Pseudophaeobacter arcticus DSM 23566: one gene and its partner. Each later gene encodes a partner of the first gene's protein in a complex. Links are inferred from orthologs where the notes say so. Each region holds a gene or a part of one and is shown on either strand. Other genes may lie near its edges.

Region 1 (3,476 bases):
TCAGCCGGGCGGGACATCGTTCGCGGCGGTGTCATGGTGCGGGTCCAGGTCTATGACGGCGGCAAACACGACTACGTGCGCGTCACCGTTACCCGCTAGGCTGTCCCCGGTCTGAACCGCGCAGGCGCCACAGATAGTAGATCAGCGCCGGAATTTCTCGCAGCCAGGATTTCACCACTCTGCGCCCTGCAGTCCCCGACATTGCAGGGCAAGCGACCTGCGCCCCAAAGCCAAAATGGCGCGCCGTCAGCAGCGCCCGCCATTTGTGATAGCCATCGGTCACAATCAAGATCTCCGGCTGGTCCAGATCAGCCAGTATAGGGCGAATATTGCCCAGGTTTTCCAAGGTGGTATGAGACTGATCTTCCAGCAGGATTGCAGCATCAGGCACCCCTTCTTCACGACAAATCCGCCGCATGACTTCTGCCTCGCGCGGCGGGAACCGCCCCAGTCCGCCACAGCAAATTACATGGGTGACCCGTCCCTGCCGGAACATCTCGACGGCATGCAACGCCCGTCGCCGCAGAGTTGGAGAGGGGGTGCCATCACTTTGCACAGCAGCCCCGAGGATTACCGCAACGGTCATGCGCGTCCCTTCACCTTGCTTTTTCCTTTCGGGCTTTGTCGCTCCCAGGCCTACAATACGGGGCCTACAATACGGGATCCACAGTACAGGGGCCCACAGTACAGGGGCCCACAGTACAGGCAGCGCCTGACCTTCCCACCGGAAAACCACCCCGCAATAATACCCTGCAAAATACCGTCAGGAGAACTTCTTTTGCGACTTGCCCCGATAGGCCCGCGTGCCCGCCTTGCCCGCGCTGGAGCGACCGCGTGTTTTCACTGCCGCCTCAGAAGCCTTCTCCACCGCATACTGCCGCGCCATTGGATCGTCCGACACGACCAGATCCACCGCCTCCAGCCGCTTCACCTCGTCGCGCAGGCGGGCGGCTTCTTCGAATTCCAGATTTTCGGCAGCCTTGCGCATCTCGTCGCGCAGCCCTGCCAGATGGGCTTCAAGGTTGGCGCCATGCATCGGCTTGTCGATGCTGGCGGTGACGCGGTTCATGTCGACATCGCCCTGATACAGCCCCGCCAGAACATCCTCGACGTTCTTTTTCACGGTGGCCGGTGTGATGCCGTGTTCCAGATTATAGGCGACCTGCTTTTCACGGCGCCGATTGGTCTCGCTCAGGGCGCGCTCCATCGAGCCGGTGATCCTATCGGCATACATGATAACGCGACCTTCGGCGTTGCGCGCGGCGCGGCCAATGGTCTGCACCAGTGAGGTCTCGGAGCGCAGGAAGCCTTCTTTATCGGCGTCCAGAATAGCCACAAGACCGCATTCGGGAATATCCAGCCCCTCGCGTAGCAGGTTGATGCCAATCAGCACGTCAAACGCGCCAAGACGCAAGTCGCGCAGGATTTCGATCCGCTCCAGCGTGTCGATATCCGAATGCATATAGCGCACCTTGATGCCCTGTTCGTGCAGATATTCGGTCAGATCCTCGGCCATGCGTTTGGTCAGCGTGGTGACCAGCGTGCGCATGCCGTTCTCAGTCACCTTGCGGACTTCATCCAGCAGGTCATCCACCTGCATCTTGACCGGGCGGATCTCGATCTCTGGCTCCAGCAGGCCGGTGGGGCGGATCACCTGCTCGGTGAAGACACCGCCCGCCTGCTCCATTTCCCAGGACGCAGGCGTTGCCGAGACAAAGACCGATTGCGGCCGCATCGCGTCCCATTCCTCAAACTTGAGCGGCCGGTTGTCCATGCAGGAGGGCAGCCGAAAGCCATGTTCCGCCAGGGTGGATTTACGCCGAAAGTCGCCTTTGTACATGCCGCCAATCTGCGGCACCGAGACATGGCTTTCATCGGCAAAGACAATGGCATTGTCGGGGATGAACTCAAACAGGGTTGGCGGTGGCTCACCCGGGCCACGGCCGGTCAGATAGCGCGAGTAGTTTTCGATACCGTTGCAATGGCCGGTGGCCTCCAGCATCTCGATATCAAAGTTGCAGCGCTGTTCCAGGCGCTGTGCCTCCAGCAGTTTGCCCTCACCGTTGAATTGATCCAGCCGCCGCTTCAGCTCTTCCTTGATCGAAATAACCGCCTGATTAAGTGTTGGTTTTGGCGTCACATAGTGAGAGTTCGCATAGACGCGGATCTGTTCAAAGGCCCCGGTCCGCTCACCTGTTAGCGGGTCAAACTCGGTGATTGCCTCCAGCTCCTCGCCAAAGAAGGACAGTTTCCAGGCGCGATCCTCCAGGTGGGCGGGAAAGATCTCCAGCGTGTCGCCCCGCACCCGGAATGACCCGCGCTGGAAGGCCTGATCGTTGCGTTTGTACTGCTGCGCCACCAGATCCGCCATCACCTGGCGCTGGTCGTATTCCTCACCGACCTTCAGATCCTGGGTCATCGCCGAATAGGTCTCAACCGAGCCGATCCCGTAGATACAGCTGACCGAGGCGATGATGATGACATCGTCACGTTCCAAGAGGGCACGGGTGGCCGAATGGCGCATCCGGTCGATCTGTTCGTTGATCTGGCTTTCTTTCTCGATGAAGGTATCCGAGCGCGCCACATAGGCCTCGGGCTGGTAGTAGTCGTAGAAGGAGACAAAGTATTCCACCGCGTTGTCGGGAAAGAAGCCTTTGAATTCGCCATAGAGCTGCGCCGCCAGGGTCTTGTTCGGGGCCAGAATGATCGCCGGGCGCTGGGTCTCTTCGATGACCTTGGCCATGGTAAAGGTTTTGCCGGTGCCGGTGGCCCCCAGCAGCACCTGATTGCGCTCGCCCTCCTTTACCCCGGCGCTAAGCTCCGCAATTGCGGTGGGCTGGTCCCCGGCTGGCGAGAACTCAGTCTGCATGACAAAGGCCTTGCCCCCTTCCAGCTTGGGGCGCTGGACGGCATCCCGTTCCACCATATGCACAGACTGCTGATCTGGCATTCTGGCTTCGGATTTGTCTGAATGGGCGTAGGGCATCCGGCTCTCCTGTGAGTCGCGCTGATTTTGATCTGTTTTTGTTCTTGTTCAAGGGGCATTTGTTGCAATTTCGGGCGCGGGCCTGTTGCTGCGGTGCAAAACCTGTTGAATGCACGGGATTTGTCACCTTGTGGCAAAGGTCAATTGGGCGCATAAATGCGCCACGTCGAGTCACCAGGAGAGCCCATATGCGAGCGCGGATTTACCGGCCAGCCCGAAACGCCATGACATCCGGAATGGCCAAGACCCGCAAATGGGTATTGGACTACGCCCAGGCAAGTGCACGCGAAGTCGATCCTCTGATGGGCTGGACCTCTTCCTCTGATACGCAAAGCCAGGTCCGCCTGCGGTTTGACAGCAAAGAGGCCGCGCTGGAATATGCTCAGGACCACGGCATTGACGCCGAAGTGATCGAGCCAAAGGCGCGCAAGGCCAATATCCGCAACGGGGGCTATGGTGAAAACTTCGCCACCAACCGGCGCGTTCCCTG
Region 2 (3,566 bases), 1.8 Mb from region 1 along the record:
GCGGGCCAGGTGGCCCTCGGCGTCCGGCCAGATAAGCCCGGACATGCCCAGAGGTGCGATCCCAAAGGGCAGCGGCAGATCGCGCCCCAGGAAAGAGGTCGTAAGATCCACCTCATGTGGTCCCTGCAGGATTGAGGGCAGAAAACCGATCTGGTCCAGGGCGCTGCGATTGCGGTGCTTCGTGGCTTCGATGCCGGTGGCGCTGTCGAGGTATTCCCAGACAAACTTTGGCAGGCGGCGCCGGGCGCGGGCGCGCAGATCGCTGAGGCCCGGGTAGTGTTGATGTAAATCCATGGCGTATTGATAGGCGGTGCCGCACAATTGGCAAGAGGCACCAGGGGTCGCATCGGACAAAGGACGGGTTGATTGCCGCGATGTGCCGGTCCGGTTGGTGCCAGTATTCTTGCGAACAGAATGCGAACGTCCTCTTTTCTCGCCGGGTGAATCACGCTAGTGTCACGGGCATGAGCACATTTGATGAAATGGACGCCTTTGACGGCGCCTCCCTGTCGTCGCGGGCCATGGCGGCCCGCCCCACCCCCTATCTTGATGGGCTGAACCCAGCCCAGCGAGAGGCCGTGGAGTGTCTACATGGTCCGGTGCTGATGCTGGCCGGGGCCGGGACCGGCAAGACCAAGGCGCTGACGGCGCGGATTGTGCATCTGCTCAACACCGGTTCGGCGCGCACCAATGAAATTCTGGCGGTGACCTTTACCAACAAGGCCGCCCGCGAGATGAAAGAGCGGGTTGGCGGCATGTTGGGTCAACCAGCCGAGGGCATGCCCTGGCTTGGCACCTTTCACTCGGTCTGCGTCAAGCTGCTGCGCCGTCATGCGGAACTGATTTGCGGTGAGGCTGGGGTCGGCTCTGATGCGGTCATTGATGATGCCAGAGACTCGGAGTCCCCGAACCCCTATGAGGATTTGGGTCCATCGGCGGCTCGGAGACGGCATAACACCCTGCATCTAAAGTCAAACTTCACCATTCTGGATACGGATGATCAGATCCGCTTGCTCAAACAGCTGATCCGCGCCGCAGGGATTGATGAAAAGCGCTGGCCGCCACGGATGCTGGCGGGGATCATTGACGACTGGAAAAACCGGGCGCTGACACCGGAAAAGCTGCCCGCCTCAGAAGCTGGTGCTTATAACCATCGCGGGCCAGAGCTGTACGCCCAGTATCAGCGCCGCCTGCTGGAGCTGAACGCGGTGGATTTTGGCGATCTGCTGCTGCATGTGGTGACGATCTTTCAAACCCACAGTGATATTCTGGCGCAGTATCAGCGCTGGTTCCGCTACATCATGGTGGACGAATACCAGGATACCAATATCGCGCAGTATATGTGGCTGCGGCTGCTTGCGGGCGGGCACAAGAATATCTGCTGTGTCGGCGATGACGATCAGTCGATCTATGGCTGGCGCGGCGCCGAGGTGGGCAATATCCTGCGCTTTGAAAAAGACTTCCCCGGCGCCAAGGTGGTCCGGCTGGAGCAGAACTATCGCTCGACCGAGCATATTCTGGCAGCAGCTTCCGGTGTGATCAGTGCCAATGCGGGCCGTTTGGGCAAGGAGCTGTGGACCGCCGCCAAGGGTGGCGAAAAGGTCCGGCTGATTGGCCATTGGGACGGCGAAGAAGAGGCGCGCTGGATTGGCGAAGAGATCGAGGCGACCCAGCGCGGCACCCGGGGGCAGCGCCCTATCGGATTGAATAGTATGGCTATTCTGGTGCGGGCCTCGCATCAGATGCGCGCCTTTGAGGACCGGTTCCTGACCATTGGATTGCCCTACCGCGTCATCGGTGGGCCACGGTTTTACGAACGGCTCGAAATCCGCGATGCCATGGGCTATTTCCGGATGGTGACCTCGGCGGATGATGATCTGGCCTTTGAGCGGATTGTGAATACCCCCAAACGTGGGCTGGGCGACAAGGCGCAGCAAACCATCCAGAGCTTTGCCCGTGAAAACGGGGTGTCCCTGGTGGAAGGCGCGCGCCGCGCGGTTGAGTCGGGGGCGATCAAGGGTAAAGGTGGTGCCGCTCTGCGCCGTCTGGTCGAGGATCTGGCCCGTTGGGGGCGGATGACCGGAGACGCGGATATCTCTCATATGGAACTGGCGGAAATCGTGCTGGACGAGAGCGGCTATACCGGCATGTGGCAGGCGGACAAAAACCCCGACAGCCCGGGACGGCTTGAAAACCTCAAGGAACTGGTCAAGGCGCTGGAGAATTTTGAAAACCTGCAGGGCTTTTTGGAGCATGTCAGCCTGGTCATGGACAATGACAAGCAGGATTCGGACGAGAAAGTCTCGATCATGACGCTGCATGCCGCCAAGGGGTTGGAGTTCCCGGCGGTGTTTCTGCCCGGCTGGGAGGATGGGTTGTTCCCCTCGCAGCGGTCGATGGATGAAAGCGGCCTCAAAGGTTTGGAAGAAGAACGCCGTCTCGCTTATGTGGGCATCACCCGCGCCGAGGAAGTCTGCACCATTTCCTTTGCAGGCAACCGGCGGGTCTTTGGCCAATGGCAATCGCAGCTGCCGTCGCGGTTTGTCGATGAATTGCCCGAGGAACATGTGGAGGTACTGACGCCACCTGGGCTTTATGGCGGTGGCTATGGGGCTGCGGCCAGCAGCGCTGAGCCCGTGCGCTCGACCATTGACGCCAAGGTGGCCCAGGCTGACGGTTACAACTCCCCGGGTTGGAAGCGTATGCAGGCGCGGGCAAGCCAGCGGGGCAGCTCACAGTCAAAAGAGGCGCGCGGCCAGATTATTGACCTGACGGCCAGCTCCAGTTTCACCCTTGGAGAACGGGTGTTTCATCAGAAATTTGGCTATGGAGCGATTGCAGGCATCGAAGGGGATAAGCTGGAAGTGGATTTTGAAAAGGCGGGGACCAAAAAGGTGGTTGCGCGCTTTATTTCTACCAGTGGGGCGGGCGCTGAGCCTGCTCAGGATGATGTTCCGTTTTAGAGCTTTTGCTGATCTGAAAGATCAGGTGTCGGATCGCACAGCGATCCGACGGGGGGGGGGGGCGCCGAGACAGTTTCACTGTCTCGGCGCCCCCGCCCACCCTTGCCAATGATTTGCCCAACACTGCTGGCCTCTGTTGTGGCTGCTGTCCTTTGCTGGCGCGTGATTATCCCTGCCCCCTGAACGCTGACCTCTGGGTCCTGCACCTTGCCGCTTGCCAACAGGGGAGTCCGCCGGGGGAGTCCGCCGAGGTTTCAGCATGGGGCAACTGCCTGCAGGCTCAATGCCACGGGCCTCTGCGACATAAGCGGCGCGCTACAGCGGGATAGGTTGGGTGATTGCAGCCTTGTGGGTGATCATTCGCAGACTGAACAGCGCGCCTGTTGGGGGACCTGGGGGGGGAACTGGGCTGCCCGTTGTCTATCGAGATCCGGGGTCGTCTTGGGGTGTGACGCACAAAAAACGGCGGCGCCCAGGGAGGAGGAGAGGGCACCGCCGTTCATGACAACATCAGGACCAAGGGAGGAGGAGATCCAGATGCATTCTGTTCCGGGGTTAGCCGGTATTAGGTGCGGTGACATCAGGGAGGAGGAGGATGTCACC

Evidence for each region.
Region 2: the proteins of uvrB (region 1) and ARCT_RS0108385 are in contact, whole or in part, in a crystal structure (PDB 7EGT), measured with the Thermus thermophilus proteins. The link is inferred for Pseudophaeobacter arcticus DSM 23566 from one-to-one orthologs. Residues at the interface, in WP_096411307.1 of Thermus thermophilus: Glu23, Leu25, Arg26, Asp27, Gly28, Glu29, Arg30, Phe31, Arg55, Glu326, Asp327, Phe328, Glu379, Ser382, Gln383, His398, Gly400, Arg401; in WP_096412145.1 of Thermus thermophilus: His654, Arg656, Phe657, Gln666, Asp668, Glu669, Lys680, Arg681, Leu682, Ser683, Lys685, Tyr686, Ala687.

The regions. Positions count from the first base shown.
Region 1 is NZ_KI421507.1:2,752,794-2,756,269, forward strand. What follows is about bases 376-3,386. They hold uvrB (excinuclease ABC subunit UvrB), read right to left. Parts: upstream 2,987-3,386; coding sequence 764-2,986; downstream 376-763. Other genes in these bases: ARCT_RS0117540 (YdcF family protein), read right to left, coding at 376-586; ARCT_RS0117550 (ETC complex I subunit), read left to right, coding at 3,175-3,386. Outside these bases: ARCT_RS0117535 (hypothetical protein), read left to right, coding at 1-99; more of ARCT_RS0117540, read right to left, coding at 89-375; more of ARCT_RS0117550, read left to right, coding at 3,387-3,476. UniProt on the Escherichia coli protein: The UvrABC repair system catalyzes the recognition and processing of DNA lesions. A damage recognition complex composed of 2 UvrA and 2 UvrB subunits scans DNA for abnormalities.
Region 2 is NZ_KI421507.1:932,421-935,986, forward strand. What follows is about bases 113-3,213. They hold ARCT_RS0108385 (ATP-dependent helicase), read left to right. Parts: upstream 113-464; coding sequence 465-2,963; downstream 2,964-3,213. Other genes in these bases: ARCT_RS0108380 (alpha-hydroxy acid oxidase), read right to left, coding at 113-294. Also shown: more of ARCT_RS0108380, read right to left, coding at 1-112. UniProt on the Escherichia coli protein: A helicase with DNA-dependent ATPase activity. Unwinds DNA duplexes with 3'-5' polarity. Translocates on single-stranded DNA with 3'-5' polarity. Initiates unwinding more efficiently from a nicked substrate than double-stranded DNA.